One region of the Escherichia ruysiae genome, then DNA from elsewhere that is predicted to be linked to it. Evidence: riboswitches for the same ligand, from Rfam matches in the RefSeq annotation. Region 1 holds a riboswitch; each other region holds the start of a gene.

The links. A riboswitch is a leader RNA that binds a small molecule or an ion and turns the genes downstream of it on or off. The one in region 1 is predicted to bind thiamine pyrophosphate.
Region 2: linked by a shared signal. The riboswitch ahead of thiM (hydroxyethylthiazole kinase) and the one ahead of thiB (thiamine ABC transporter substrate binding subunit) in region 1 are both predicted to bind thiamine pyrophosphate.
Region 3: linked by a shared signal. The riboswitch ahead of thiC (phosphomethylpyrimidine synthase ThiC) and the one ahead of thiB (thiamine ABC transporter substrate binding subunit) in region 1 are both predicted to bind thiamine pyrophosphate.

What each region holds. Positions count from the first base shown of each region.
Region 1 covers NZ_JAVIWS010000001.1:3,378,205-3,383,385, reverse strand. The annotation lists gene leuC (3-isopropylmalate dehydratase large subunit) at 1-531, shown strand, start outside; gene leuD (3-isopropylmalate dehydratase small subunit) at 542-1,147, shown strand; gene sgrR (DNA-binding transcriptional regulator SgrR) at 1,476-3,131, shown strand; TPP riboswitch at 3,165-3,264, shown strand; gene thiB (thiamine ABC transporter substrate binding subunit) at 3,295-4,278, shown strand; gene thiP (thiamine/thiamine pyrophosphate ABC transporter permease ThiP) at 4,254-5,181, shown strand, end outside.
Region 2 covers NZ_JAVIWS010000001.1:935,950-941,130, forward strand. The annotation lists gene RGV86_RS04835 (glycoside hydrolase family 25 protein) at 1-712, opposite strand, end outside; gene thiD (bifunctional hydroxymethylpyrimidine kinase/phosphomethylpyrimidine kinase) at 779-1,579, opposite strand; gene thiM (hydroxyethylthiazole kinase) at 1,576-2,364, opposite strand; TPP riboswitch at 2,399-2,495, opposite strand; gene rcnR (Ni(II)/Co(II)-binding transcriptional repressor RcnR) at 2,587-2,859, opposite strand; gene RGV86_RS04855 (nickel/cobalt efflux protein RcnA) at 2,980-3,801, shown strand; gene rcnB (Ni(II)/Co(II) efflux transporter accessory subunit RcnB) at 4,020-4,358, shown strand; gene RGV86_RS04865 (putative fimbrial-like adhesin protein) at 4,440-5,181, opposite strand, start outside.
Region 3 covers NZ_JAVIWS010000001.1:2,347,426-2,352,606, forward strand. The annotation lists gene nudC (NAD(+) diphosphatase) at 1-718, opposite strand, end outside; gene RGV86_RS11470 (Rsd/AlgQ family anti-sigma factor) at 813-1,289, shown strand; TPP riboswitch at 1,341-1,441, shown strand; gene thiC (phosphomethylpyrimidine synthase ThiC) at 1,521-3,416, shown strand; gene thiE (thiamine phosphate synthase) at 3,416-4,051, shown strand; gene thiF (thiazole biosynthesis adenylyltransferase ThiF) at 4,044-4,799, shown strand; gene thiS (sulfur carrier protein ThiS) at 4,783-4,983, shown strand; gene thiG (thiazole synthase) at 4,985-5,181, shown strand, end outside.

The sequences.
Region 1 (5,181 bases):
GGAACTAACCCAGGACAGGTGATCTCCGTTAACGAGAATATCCCTGATCCCGCTTCGTTTGCCGATCCGGTTGAACGCGCGTCGGCAGAAAAAGCGTTGGCCTATATGGGACTGAAACCGGGTATTCCGCTGACCGAAGTGGCTATCGACAAAGTGTTTATCGGCTCCTGTACCAACTCACGTATTGAAGATTTACGCGCGGCGGCGGAAATCGCCAAAGGCCGGAAAGTCGCGCCAGGCGTACAGGCACTGGTGGTTCCCGGCTCCGGTCCGGTAAAAGCCCAGGCAGAAGCGGAAGGTCTGGACAAAATCTTTATTGAAGCCGGTTTTGAATGGCGCTTGCCTGGCTGCTCAATGTGTCTGGCGATGAACAACGACCGTCTGAATCCGGGCGAGCGTTGTGCCTCTACCAGCAACCGTAACTTTGAAGGCCGCCAGGGGCGCGGCGGGCGCACGCATCTGGTCAGCCCGGCAATGGCGGCCGCCGCTGCCGTGACCGGACATTTCGCCGACATTCGCAACATCAAATAAGGAGCACACTATGGCAGAGAAATTTATCAAACACACAGGCCTGGTGGTTCCGCTGGATGCCGCCAATGTCGATACCGATGCGATTATCCCGAAACAGTTTTTGCAGAAAGTGACGCGCACTGGTTTTGGCGCGCATCTGTTTAACGACTGGCGTTTTCTCGATGAAAAAGGCCAACAGCCAAACCCGGACTTTGTGCTGAACTTCCCGCAATATCAAGGGGCTTCCATTTTGCTGGCGCGAGAAAACTTCGGCTGCGGTTCCTCGCGTGAGCACGCGCCGTGGGCGTTGACCGATTACGGTTTTAAAGTGGTGATTGCGCCGAGTTTCGCCGATATCTTTTACGGCAACAGCTTTAATAACCAGTTGCTGCCGGTGAAATTAAGCGATGAAGAAGTGGACGAGCTGTTTGCCCTGGTGAAAGCCAATCCGGGGATTCACTTCGATGTGGATCTGGAGGCGCAAGAGGTGAAAGCGGGAGAGAAAACCTATCGCTTTACCATCGATGCCTTCCGCCGCCACTGCATGATGAATGGTCTGGACAGCATCGGTCTGACCCTGCAGCACGACGACGCCATTGCGGCTTATGAAGAGAAGCAACCGGCGTTTATGCGTTAGTTTGTACACCGTCCGGCACTCAATCGCTAAAAAGAAAAAAGCCAGCAGGTATTCACTGCTGGCGTGGCGATTAACACCAATACTCAGTCACACATGATGTCTGCAAATCAGTAGTCAGAATCACTCCCCTCCCACTGCATCTTGTTCTTCAGGCATAGCTAAACGTTGTAGAACACTTAACCCGCGAAGCCAGCACATCTTCTCTGTCACGATAAAATAGTGCCGCTAAAACTGACGCATGGGATACCTCATTGCTTCATCGTTAAGAATTATTGACTTAATATAGGGAAAATAAAATTGCTGACTTTTGCGCAGGAGTTCCCCTTTTATGCCATCTGCTCGTCTGCAACAACAGTTCATCCGCCTGTGGCAATGCTGTGAGGGTAAATCTCAGGAGACAACGCTGAACGAACTGGCGGAGTTATTGAGCTGCTCCCGTCGTCATATGCGCACCCTGCTCAACACCATGCAGGATCGCGGCTGGCTGACGTGGGAAGCGGAAGTCGGGCGCGGCAAACGCTCGCGTTTAACGTTCCTCTATACCGGGCTGGCGCTACAACAACAGCGGGCAGAGGATCTGCTGGAGCAGGATCGCATCGACCAACTGGTACAACTTGTCGGTGATAAAACCGCCGTGCGGCAAATGCTGGTTTCTCATCTGGGGCGTAGCTTCCGCCAGGGGCGACACATCCTGCGCGTCCTCTACTATCGTCCGTTGCGCAACCTGCTGCCTGGCAGCGCATTACGCCGTTCCGAAACGCATATCGCCCGGCAAATCTTCAGCGCGTTAACCCGCATAAATGAGGAAAATGGGGAACTGGAAGCGGACATCGCCCACCACTGGCAACAAATTTCCCCGCTTCACTGGCGCTTCTTTTTACGTCCGGGTGTCCATTTTCATCATGGTCGTGAACTGGAAATGGACGACGTGATCGCCTCATTGAAACGGATCAATACGCTGCCGCTCTATTCGCATATTGCTGAAATTGTATCGCCGACGCCCTGGACGCTGGATATCCATCTCACGCAGCCAGACCGCTGGTTGCCGTTACTGCTGGGGCAAGTTCCGGCGATGATCCTGCCGCGTGAATGGGAAACCCTCAGCAACTTTGCCAGCCATCCCATCGGCACCGGTCCGTATGCGGTAATGCGTAACAGCGCCAATCAACTGAAAATTCAGGCATTCGATGACTTCTTCGGTTATCGCGCGCTAATCGACGAGGTTAACGTCTGGGTCTTGCCGGAAATTGCCGACGAGCCAGCCGGAGGGCTGATGCTGAAAGGACCACAGGGCGAGGAAAAAGAGATTGAAAGCCGTCTGGAGGAAGGTTGCTACTATTTACTGTTCGACAGCCGCACCCATCGCGGGGCGAATCAGCAAGTCAGAAACTGGGTAAGCTATGTGCTTTCTCCGACCAATCTGGTTTATTTCGCCGAGGAACAGTACCAGCAACTGTGGTTCCCGGCTTATGGAATGCTCCCCCGCTGGCACCATGCCCGCCCGACACATTGCGAAAAACCAGCCGGACTGGAACATCTCACCCTGACCTTTTACCAGGATCATATTGAACATCGGGTCATTGCCAGGATCATGCAGCAGATTCTGGCAAGTCACCATGTCACGCTGGAAATCAAAGAGATCAGCTACGATCAGTGGCACGAAGGTGAGATTGAAAGCGACATCTGGCTTAACAGCGCCAACTTTACGCTACCGCTAGATTTTTCGCTGTTCGCGCACTTGTGCGAGGTGCCGTTGCTACAACACTGTATTCAGATCGACTGGCAAGCCGACGCCGCCCGCTGGCGCAATGGCGAGATGAATCTGGCGAACTGGTGCCAGCAACTGGTCGCCAGCAAAGCAATGGTGCCGCTGATCCATCACTGGCTGATTATTCAGGGGCAACGCAGTATGCGCGGCCTGCGCATGAATACCCTCGGTTGGTTCGATTTTAAATCGGCGTGGTTTGCGCCGCCGGATCCATGATTGCTGGTTGATAACAAAATCACTACACTAACGCCGTTCTCAACGGGGTGCCACGCAGACGCGTGCGCTGAGAAAATACCCGTCGAACCTGATCCGGATAACGCCGGCGAAGGGATTTGAGGCTCCTTCTCAAGTCCTTTGCCACTCTTTTTTGAGGTGCAAAGTGTTAAAAAAATGTCTTCCCCTGCTGTTGCTGTGCACAGCGCCCGTTTTCGCTAAACCCGTTCTGACTGTTTATACCTACGACTCCTTCGCCGCCGACTGGGGGCCTGGTCCGGTGGTTAAAAAAGCCTTTGAAGCCGACTGTAACTGCGAACTGAAACTGGTGGCGCTGGAAGATGGTGTCTCACTGCTCAACCGTCTGCGGATGGAAGGCAAAAACAGCAAAGCCGATGTGGTGCTGGGGCTGGATAACAATCTGTTAGATGCCGCAAGCAAAACTGGGCTGTTTGCTAAAAGCGGTGTGGCAGCGGATGCCGTTAACGTTCCCGGCGGCTGGAATAATGACACGTTCGTACCGTTTGATTACGGTTATTTCGCCTTCGTCTATGACAAGAACAAACTAAAAAATCCGCCGCAAAGCCTGAAAGAGCTGGTTGAGAGCGATCAGAACTGGCGAGTGATTTATGAAGATCCGCGTACCAGTACGCCGGGGCTAGGTCTGCTGTTGTGGATGCAAAAAGTCTATGGCAATAACGCCCCGCAAGCCTGGCAGAAACTGGCGAAAAAAACCGTCACGGTAACGAAGGGCTGGAGCGAAGCCTACGGCCTGTTTTTAAAAGGCGAAAGCGATCTGGTACTGAGTTATACCACCTCTCCGGCTTATCACATTCTCGAAGAGAAGAAAGATAACTACGCCGCCGCGAACTTCAGCGAAGGTCACTATCTGCAGGTGGAAGTCGCCGCCCGCACCGCTGCCAGCAAGCAGCCGGAGCTGGCGCAAAAATTCCTCCAGTTTATGGTTTCTCCGGCTTTCCAGAATGCGATCCCAACCGGCAACTGGATGTATCCGGTGGCAAACGTCGCGCTGCCTGCCGGATTTGAACAACTGACCAAACCAGCAACCACGCTGGAATTCACGCCAGCCGAAGTGGCGGCACAACGTCAGGCATGGATTAGCGAATGGCAACGCGCCGTCAGCCGTTAATTCCCGGTTGGTTAATTCCAGGTGTAAGCGCCGCTACGCTTGTGGTGGCGGTTGCACTGGCGGCGTTTCTCGCCCTGTGGTGGAACGCGCCGCAGGGTAGCTGGGCGGCAATCTGGCAGGACAGCTACCTGTGGCATGTGGTGCGCTTCTCCTTCTGGCAGGCGTTTCTCTCGGCGTTGCTCTCTGTCGTACCCGCAATATTCCTTGCCCGCGCGCTTTATCGCAGGCGCTTTCCGGGTCGGCTGGCGCTGTTACGTCTGTGCGCAATGACCTTGATCCTCCCGGTGCTGGTTGCTGTTTTCGGCATTCTTAGCGTCTATGGTCGCCAGGGCTGGCTGGCAACACTCTGCCAATCGCTCGGTCTGGAGTGGACCTTTTCGCCCTACGGCCTGCAAGGCATTTTGCTGGCCCATGTGTTTTTTAATCTGCCGATGGCTAGCCGTTTATTACTTCAGGCACTGGAAAACATTCCCGGCGAACAACGTCAACTTGCCGCACAGCTTGGGATGCGCGGCTGGCATTTCTTTCGTTTCGTCGAATGGCCGTGGTTACGGCGACAAATCCCGCCGGTTGCCGCGCTTATCTTTATGCTCTGTTTCGCCAGCTTCGCCACCGTGCTATCACTGGGCGGCGGTCCGCAGGCGACCACTATCGAGCTGGCTATTTATCAGGCGCTGAGTTACGACTACGATCCTGCCCGCGCGGCGATGCTGGCGCTGATCCAGATGGTGTGTTGCCTTGGGCTGGTGCTGCTGAGTCAACGACTAAGTAAGGCCATTGCGCCCGGCACCACGCTGCTGCAAGGCTGGCGCGACCCGGACGATCGTCTGCATAGCCGCATTTGCGACACTGTGTTAATTGTGCTGGCGCTGCTGCTGTTGCTGCCACCGTTACTGGCGGTGA
Region 2 (5,181 bases), 2.4 Mb from region 1:
CGGAATGCTGCCAGAAACGCCATGCCATTCCGTCATTGTCCGGACGACGTTGATAATAGTGAGCCACCCACCACGGATATTCATTGAAATGGCCCGCCAGATTCGTGTGATAAAACGTCGCGCCAGCATAAATAATCGGTTTTTTTCCCGTGCTTTTTTCGACCATTTTTAGCCACTGACTGACCCGTTTGCGTAATTCTTTTGCCGATAATTTTCCTCGCTCTTCTACGTCCAGCACAGCAGGGAAATCGCCGTGGGCAAAATCCACCGTTTGTAGAAATAATCTGGCCTGAACTGAAGCGGATACCGACGGAGAAAAATAGTGATACGCCCCACGCAGCAGGCCATTTTCGCGGCTTCTTTGCCAGTTGCGCGAAAAATACGGGTCAACCAGCTTTTCGCCTTCCGTAGCCTTAATAAAAGCAAACTGTAAGCGGATACCGTTGTCGCGCATTTTTGCAACACGCTGCCAGTCGATCCGCTCCTGCCAGCGTGAAACATCAATACCATGAATGGTGTAACTGGCAGGTATGCGAATAGCGAAAGATTTAACCGGGCGATAACCGTAGAAGTGGATGTAGTCTTTGATCTGAATTGCTGTCGAATAGAAAAAATTCACCGTCTGGCGGGGATAAATCGCCACGATGGAAATTAGCCCCAAAGCGCATAACAAGGCGGTGAATTTTTTGCGACTGACGATTTTTAGCTGCATTGGTTTCATCCCTGAATTTCAGCACAAAAAAAGCTGACAATAACCAAAGCAGCTATAGTACGGCGCTTACCACCAGGCGTGGAAGTGGTGAACCGGACCAATCCCGTGACCAACTTCCAGCGTGTCTGCCTGGGCTAACGCTGCCGACAGCCAGCTTTTTGCCTCCTGTACGGTGTCAGCCCAGTTTGTATGGCGCGGGCGTAGTGCAGCCAACGCCGCAGAGAGCGTACAACCAGTGCCGTGGGTGTTTTTGGTCATAATGCGCGGTGCGGTAAACCGTTGTTCACCCTCGCGGGTAAACAGCCAGTCCGGGCTTTGCTCATCATCCAGATGACCACCTTTCATTAGCACTGCGCCACAGCCCATCGCCAACAGCGATCGCCCTTGTTCCAGCATTTCCTGTTCGGTGCGCGCGTGTGGCGCGTCGAGCAAGGCGGCAGCTTCGGGCAAGTTTGGCGTTATTAATGAAACCTGTGGCAATAATCGACTGCGCAGCGTAGCAACCGCCGAAGGTGAAAGCAGCGGGTCGCCGCTTTTTGCCAGCATAACGGTGTCGAGTACCACGTTTTGGATCTGATAACGTTGCAACCGTTCTGCCACCGCTTCAACGATATCGGTTTCTGCCAACATGCCGATTTTGGTGGTGTCGATTCGCACATCGCTGAACACCGAATCGAGCTGGGCGGCGACAAAATCAGGATCAATGCGATACACCGACTGTACGCCACGGGTATTTTGCGCCACCAGTGCAGTAATAACTGAGCAACCATAAGCGCCAAGTGCCGAGAAGGTTTTAAGATCGGCCTGAATCCCCGCACCACCGCTCGGATCAGTACCAGCAATGGTCAGAGCGTTAATCCGTTTCATGCCTGCACCTCCTGCGTCAGCTGCCAGAGCGCATCAAGGAAATGTGGAACAAAACTGCCCGGCCCTTCGCTTCTGACGACTGCGCGTTCTCCGGCTTGTTTCATCCAGTGACAGGCAGATGCAACATTTTCCAGCGTATCGCCCGGTAATGCACAGCTCGCAGCGACAACTGCCGATAATGCGCAGCCAGTTCCCACCACTTTGGTCATTAACGGGTCACCGCCGTGAATACCAACGGTGCGACGACCATTAGTAACATAATCCACCTCGCCAGTGACCACGACGATTGCGCCGGTTTCCCGTGCCAGAGTTTGTGCGGCGGGCAACGCATTGGCTGCTGCGTCAGTGGTATCCACACCACGACCACCATTAGCGATGCCTGCTAATGCCATGATTTCCGAAGCATTACCGCGTATGGCGCTTGGTTTAAGAGACAGGAGTTTCAGACAAAAACGGCGGCGATAATCGAGTGCACCAACCGCGACCGGGTCAAGTGTCCAGGGTGTTTGGGAGCGTGTTGCCTGTTCTACGGCGGCACGCATCGCCTGTGCGCGTGGCTGCGTCAGTGTACCAACGTTAATCAGTAAAGCACTGGCAATTGCCGCAAACTGACTGGCCTCTTCGGTTTCGATAACCATCGCTGGCGATGCGCCGAGCGCCAGTAAAGTATTGGCAGTAAAGGTTTGCACCACATCATTAGTCATGCAATGCACAAGGGGGGAATATTGGTGAAAAAGGTGTAACACGGGCGCTGATTGCGCCGGACTCAGCAGGTCGACTTGCATAATTTGCTCCTGCCATAACGTGAAGAAGCAATGACCTGATGGTCTGTGACTTCCCTACGCTGGCATTATCCAGATCAGGTGATACGGGTATTTCTCAGCCTTCACGCAGAAGGGCACCCCGAGTCGTTTGGTTGCGATAATAAATCGCAGAGGAGGATGGTAATGTCCGGCGCGCGCGTTGTAAACGAGGAAAAACGGCAGTATTACAATAACGTCACGAAACTATTTTATATACGAATCCAGCACCTTAAGGACAACATCCAGGTCTTCTTCACGCTTTAGTTCATCGCCCTGGTGAACAATGTGTTCCGTCAGATGACCTTTAATCACTTCCCGCATCAGGCCGTTTACCGCGCCACGAATGGCGGCAATCTGTTGTAGAACGGCAGCACATTCATGCGGTTCGTCGAGCATTTTCTTAAGCGCGACGACCTGTCCCTGAATCTTACTGGCGCGCGCTTTCAGTTTCTGTTTGTCGCGGATGGTATGAGACATAACAACACCTGGTTAACAAGATAATGAAAAATCATAGCACTATTAATCTACTGGGGGGTAGTATCATGTACTGGGGGGGAGTAGAATCTCTGCATCCATTTAATACTAAGAATTATTATCATGACTGAATTTACCACTCTTCTTCAGCAAGGAAACGCCTGGTTCTTCATCCCCAGCGCCATCTTACTCGGTGCACTTCATGGTCTGGAGCCTGGGCACTCAAAAACGATGATGGCGGCGTTTATCATCGCCATTAAAGGTACGATTAAACAGGCGGTGATGCTTGGACTGGCAGCAACCATTTCGCATACTGCGGTAGTCTGGTTGATTGCCTTTGGCGGGATGGTGATCAGCAAACGCTTTACTGCGCAGTCGGCGGAACCGTGGCTACAGTTAATTTCTGCGGTCATCATTCTCGGCACCGCATTATGGATGTTCTGGCGCACATGGCGCGGTGAACGAAACTGGCTTGAGAATATGCACGGGCATGATCACGAGCACCACCATCATGACCATGATCACGAACATCATCACCATCACGGACATGGCGAGAATGTCGAATATCAGGACGCCCATGAGCTGGCTCACGCAAATGACATTAAACGACGCTTTGATGGCAGGGATGTCACGAACTGGCAGATTTTACTGTTTGGCTTGACTGGCGGACTGATCCCCTGCCCTGCAGCGATAACTGTGCTGCTGATTTGTATTCAACTGAAAGCCCTCACTCTGGGAGCAACTCTGGTCGTTAGTTTCAGTATTGGCCTTGCGTTAACGCTGGTCACCGTGGGCGTTGGCGCGGCAATCAGTGTCCAGCAAGTGGCAAAACGCTGGAGCGGATTTAACACACTAGCCCAAAAAGCCCCCTATTTTTCCAGCTTGTTAATTGGCTTAGTCGGAGTGTATATGGGCGTGCATGGCTTTATGGGCATAATGCGATAACTCAATCCTTTGGGCTTGCATGTTATCTTCAGCCCAGGATGATTCTTAAATCAGCTATTTCCGCTGACTCTTCGCCCGATGAGGATGCTTTTACAGCATCCTTTCATTTACACTTTTTACGAAATCATGGGATCACTAACAAAATATCGCTTGTCGGTTATATTGTATGACAGGAAAGATATGCGACTGATTTTGCTGATCCCCAACGTGGAGAGTATATGACCATAAGAAATAAGTTATTGTTGGGTGCGCTGTTGCTGGCAACCAGCGTAGCGTGGGCCGCACCGGTCACTGCGGGTTCGACCAATGCCTCTGGAATTTCAAAGTATGAGTTGAGCAGTTTCATCGCTGACTTTAAGCATTTCAAACCAGGCGATACCGTTCCAGAGATGTACCGCACCGATGAGTACAATATTAAGCAGTGGCAGTTACGTAACCTGCCTGCCCCTGACGCCGGAACCCACTGGACCTATATGGGTGGCGCATATGTGTTGATCAACGACACTGACGGTAAAATCATTAAAGCCTACGACGGCGAAATATTCTACCATCGCTAAAAAAAGCCCCCTCATCATGAGGGGGAAATGCAGACACCTTGTTATTTTTTATTATTAGCCACTTGCTCGTCTTACTTGTTATTAGTCGTATTTCACGTTGATCAAGGCAGTAGCCTCCAGTGCGCCAGATTTAACTTTATTTTTATCATATACATAGTAACTGGCTGTTACCGGAATTAAGACTGTTGTATCTGTAATTTTTGACTTCGCCGCAATTTCCTTTAAATTTGTGTATCCTTTACTGCTGTCAGTGATATTTAAAAGTGTGACTGGTGAACCATTACTTTCAAGAATAAATCCTACGCCATTATCTTCCGCACCTTTCAGTATCGTGTTACTGCTGGTTAACAAATCAGAACTTGATAAATACACCTGCATTTTCCGTGATGTTTGATTTTGTTGACCTAATAAATTTTTACAACGCAGAATAATATCCCCTTTCTTGCTATTTATTGTTGTTTTGTTACCTGTGACTGGTAATTGTGAAACGGGAATACTCTCTAAAGTAATTAATAAATCATCAGGTTTGCAGGTCGTTGTTATCGGGTTGTATGACAATGCCAGATTAAAGGAATAGACACCTGCATTTTGTGCCAATGCATTTCTGTAGCTATTCACACATGCATCCCACGACTTTCCTCCTAGCAAACACAGTAAAAATTGCACTGCAGCACTTCCACGCGTTGTTGATGAAGCACTGGATAATGTCGCGACACCATTAATCATCACTGCTCCGCCGCCCCCTGCAGAAACATTCACTTTCGCGTTACTGGCTGCCGATGTCACCGTTACTGAATAACCACTGGTGAAACTGGTCTGGTTA
Region 3 (5,181 bases), 1.0 Mb from region 1:
CGGTGCCAGGAGGTGGCAGTAAGGGTAAATCGTCGTAACGATACCAGTTCGCCTCCAGCAGTTCTTTTGGATCAATCACGATGTCGCCGCTCTTATAGTCCGCCATAAACGCAGTCATTAATGACTGAGGAAATGGCCACGGCTGAGAAGTCACGTAACGCAGGTTTTTGACTTTGATGCCACTCTCTTCCATTACTTCCCGCGCGACCGCCTGTTCGAGGGTTTCGCCCACTTCGACGAATCCGGCAAGTACCGTATGGACACCGTTACGATGGCGGGTATGCTGAGCGAGCAGAATCGAATCATCACGACGGATGGCAACAATAATGCAGGGGGCGATTTGCGGGTAGTAACGCTCACGGCAGTGGCTGCACAGCATCGCCCATTCTGTTTTGCTCGGATACATTTCATGCCCGCAATACCCGCAGTATTTATGCGAGCGGTAAAACTCCGCCAGTTGCACGCCGCGTCCGGCTAGTTGAAATAGCCCGACGTCCAGATCAATGACCTGGCGCACCGAGCCCATATCATGGCGACGCTGCTGTTGAACTAGCCAAACAGGTTCTCCCTGCCATTCGCCGATTTGTAGTGCGCGCTGACCCACAAGCTCGAAATTTGCCGCTTCGCCATATGGCAATTCTCCCTTCGGCAACCATAATTTTTGCTCATGACTGACGACCCACCAGCCGTGATCTAATTTTTCAATTATACGATCCATAGCTCTTGCACTACCTTTGCATCACTGGCATGTTTAACATGGTTTTTACATTTCTCACTGAGCAGTTTTTGAATACAAACTTGCGGAGTCAATCATGCTTAACCAGCTCGATAACCTGACGGAGCACGTCAGAGGAAGTAACAAACTGGTTGATCGCTGGCTACATGTACGTAAGCATCTGCTCGTGGCTTACTACAATCTGGTTGGCATTAAGCCTGGCAAAGAATCGTACATGAGGCTAAACGAAAAAGCCCTTGATGATTTTTGCCAGAGTCTGGTCGATTACTTGTCTGCCGGACATTTCAGCATTTATGAGCGCATTCTTCATAAGCTGGAAGGCAACGGGCAGCTCGCTCATGCCGCGAAGATTTGGCCGCAACTCGAAGCCAATACCCAACAGATTATGGATTACTACGATTCCAGCCTGGAAACCGCCATCGATCATGATAATTACCTTGAATTTCAACAAGTTTTATCTGATATCGGCGAGGCGCTGGAAGCGCGCTTTGTGCTGGAAGATAAGCTGATTCTGCTGGTGCTTGACGCCGCCCGCGTCAAACATCTTGCTTGAGTTCTGCGCTGTTAACGCGTAATTTACATTCAACGCCCCGTTTTCGGGGCTAATTTCTTGTCGGAGTGCCTTAACTGGCTGAGACCGTTCATTCGGGATCCGCGGAACCTGATCAGGCTAATACCTGCGAAGGGAACAAGAGTTAATCTGCTACCGTATCGCCTTTGCAGCGATCGTCTCTTGCTTCATCCGTCGTCTGACAAGCCACGTCCTTAACTTTTGGAATGAGCTATGTCTGCAATAAAACTGACCCGCCGCGAACAACGCGCCCGGGCGCAACATTTTATCGACACCCTGGAAGGCACCGCCTTTCCCAACTCAAAACGCATTTATATCACTGGCACACAACCCGGCGTGCGCGTGCCGATGCGTGAGATCCAGCTTAGCCCGACGCTAATCGGCGGCAGCAAAGAACAGCCGCAGTACGAAGAAAACGAAGCGATTCCGGTTTATGACACCTCCGGCCCATATGGCGATCCGCAAATCGCCATTAACGTTCAGCAAGGGCTGGCAAAACTGCGTCAGCCGTGGATCGACGCACGCGGCGATAGCGAAGAACTTACCGTGCGCAGTTCCGATTACACTAAAGCGCGGCTGGCAGATGATGGCCTCGAAGAGCTGCGTTTTAGCGGCGTATTAACGCCAAAACGCGCCAAAGCAGGCCACCGCGTCACACAATTGCACTACGCCCGTCAAGGCATCATCACACCGGAGATGGAATTCATCGCCATTCGCGAGAATATGGGACGCGAGCGCATCCGCAGCGAAGTTTTGCGCCACCAGCATCCGGGAATGAGCTTTGGCGCACGTCTGCCGGAAAATATCACTGCGGAATTTGTCCGTGATGAAGTCGCTGCCGGACGCGCCATTATCCCCGCCAACATCAACCATCCTGAATCAGAGCCGATGATTATTGGTCGCAACTTCCTGGTAAAAGTTAACGCCAATATCGGCAACTCGGCGGTCACCTCTTCCATCGAAGAAGAAGTGGAAAAGCTGGTGTGGTCTACGCGCTGGGGAGCGGATACGGTGATGGATCTTTCCACCGGTCGCTATATTCACGAAACCCGCGAATGGATTTTGCGTAACAGCCCGGTGCCAATCGGTACTGTGCCGATCTACCAGGCACTGGAGAAGGTTAATGGGATCGCTGAAGATCTTACCTGGGAAGCGTTCCGCGACACGCTGCTGGAACAGGCCGAACAGGGCGTGGATTATTTCACGATTCATGCAGGCGTTCTCCTGCGCTATGTGCCGATGACCGCGAAACGCCTGACCGGTATCGTCTCGCGCGGCGGTTCGATTATGGCGAAATGGTGCCTCTCCCATCATCAGGAAAATTTCCTTTATCAACATTTCCGCGAAATTTGTGAAATCTGCGCTGCTTATGACGTTTCGCTGTCGCTGGGCGACGGCCTGCGCCCCGGTTCGATTCAGGACGCCAACGATGAAGCGCAGTTTGCCGAGCTGCATACGCTGGGCGAACTGACCAAAATCGCCTGGGAATATGACGTACAGGTGATGATTGAAGGCCCCGGGCATGTGCCGATGCAGATGATCCGCCGTAATATGACCGAGGAGTTAGAGCACTGCCATGAAGCGCCGTTCTATACCCTCGGGCCGCTGACCACCGATATTGCACCAGGCTATGACCACTTCACATCGGGGATTGGCGCGGCGATGATCGGCTGGTTTGGCTGCGCGATGCTCTGTTACGTAACGCCGAAAGAGCACCTGGGTCTGCCCAATAAAGAAGACGTTAAGCAAGGGCTTATCACCTATAAGATTGCCGCCCACGCAGCCGACCTGGCAAAAGGGCATCCGGGCGCGCAAATTCGCGATAACGCCATGTCGAAAGCCCGCTTCGAATTTCGTTGGGAAGACCAGTTTAATCTGGCTCTCGACCCATTTACCGCTCGCGCTTACCACGATGAAACCCTGCCGCAAGAGTCCGGTAAAGTCGCCCATTTTTGCTCCATGTGTGGGCCGAAATTCTGCTCGATGAAAATCAGCCAGGAAGTACGTGATTACGCCGCCGCGCAAACCATTGAAGTGGGAATGGCGGATATGTCGGAGAATTTCCGCGCCAGAGGCGGAGAAATCTATCTGCGTAAGGAGGAAGCGTGATGTATCAGCCTGATTTTCCTCCTGTACCTTTTCGTTTAGGGCTGTACCCGGTGGTGGACAGCGTACAGTGGATCGAACGTCTGCTGGACGCTGGCGTGCGAACCCTCCAGCTACGCATCAAAGATCAGCGCGATGAAGAGGTGGAAGCCGATGTAGTAGCGGCAATTGAGCTGGGTCGCCGCTATAACGCGCGGCTGTTTATTAATGATTACTGGCGGCTGGCGATCAAGCATCAGGCGTATGGCGTCCATCTGGGGCAGGAAGATTTGCAATCTACCGATCTCAGCGCCATCCGCGCGGCTGGTCTGCGGCTTGGCGTTTCGACCCATGACGATATGGAAATCGACGTTGCGCTGGCAGCACGACCTTCTTATATCGCGCTGGGACATGTGTTTCCGACACAAACCAAACAGATGCCTTCTGCACCGCAGGGGCTAGAGCAGTTGACACGGCACATTGAGCGTCTGGTGGATTATCCCACCGTGGCGATTGGCGGTATCAGTCTGGCGCGCGCGCCTGCGGTGATGGCGACGGGTGTCGGCAGTATCGCCATCGTCAGTGCCATTACCCAGGCGGCAGACTGGCATTTGGCAACGGCACAGTTGCTGGAAATTGCAGGAGTTGGCAATGAATGACCGTGATTTTATGCGTTATAGCCGCCAAATCCTGCTCGACGATATCGCTCTTGACGGGCAGCAAAAACTGCTCGACAGCCAGGTGCTGATTATCGGTCTTGGCGGGCTGGGTACACCTGCTGCGCTATACCTGGCGGGCGCTGGCGTCGGGACGCTGGTACTGGCAGATGACGACGATGTGCATTTAAGCAATCTGCAACGACAAATCCTCTTTACCACTGAAGATATCGATCGCCCGAAATCGCAGGTCAGCCATCAGCGACTGACACAGTTGAATCCCGATATTCAACTGACAGCACTACAACAACGGTTAACGGGTGAGGCGTTAAAAGATACGGTTGCACAAGCCGATGTGGTGCTCGACTGTACCGACAATATGGCGACTCGCCAGGAGATTAATGCCGCCTGCGTGGCACTGAACACCCCACTTATCACCGCCAGCGCGGTCGGATTTGGCGGTCAGTTGATGGTACTGACGCCGCCCTGGGAGCAGGGGTGTTACCGCTGCCTGTGGCCAGATAACCAGGAGCCAGAACGCAACTGCCGCACGGCAGGCGTGGTTGGCCCGGTGGTCGGGGTCATGGGGACATTGCAGGCACTGGAAGCGATTAAGTTATTGAGCGGTATAGAGACGCCTACAGGAGAACTGCGACTGTTCGACGGTAAATCCAGCCAGTGGCGCAGCCTGTTGTTGCGCCGCGCCAACGGATGTCTGGTATGCGGAGGGCGCAATGCAGATTCTGTTTAACGATCAACCGATGCAGTGTGCCACCGGACAAACTGTTCACGAGCTGCTGGAGCAACTCGACCAACGACAAGCGGGCGCGGCTCTGGCGATTAATCAGCAAATCGTCCCGCGTGAGCAATGGGCACAACATATCGTGCAGGATGGCGACCAGATCCTGCTTTTTCAGGTTATTGCAGGGGGTTGAGATGTTACGTATTGCGGACAAAACGTTTGATTCACATCTGTTTACCGGCACCGGGAAATTCGCTTCTTCACAACTGATGGTGGAGGCGATCCGCGCTTCCGGCAGCCAGGTGGTGACGCTGGCAATGAAACGCGTCGACTTGCGCCAACACAATGACGCTATCCTCGCCCCGCTTATCGCGGCGGGTGTGACACTGCT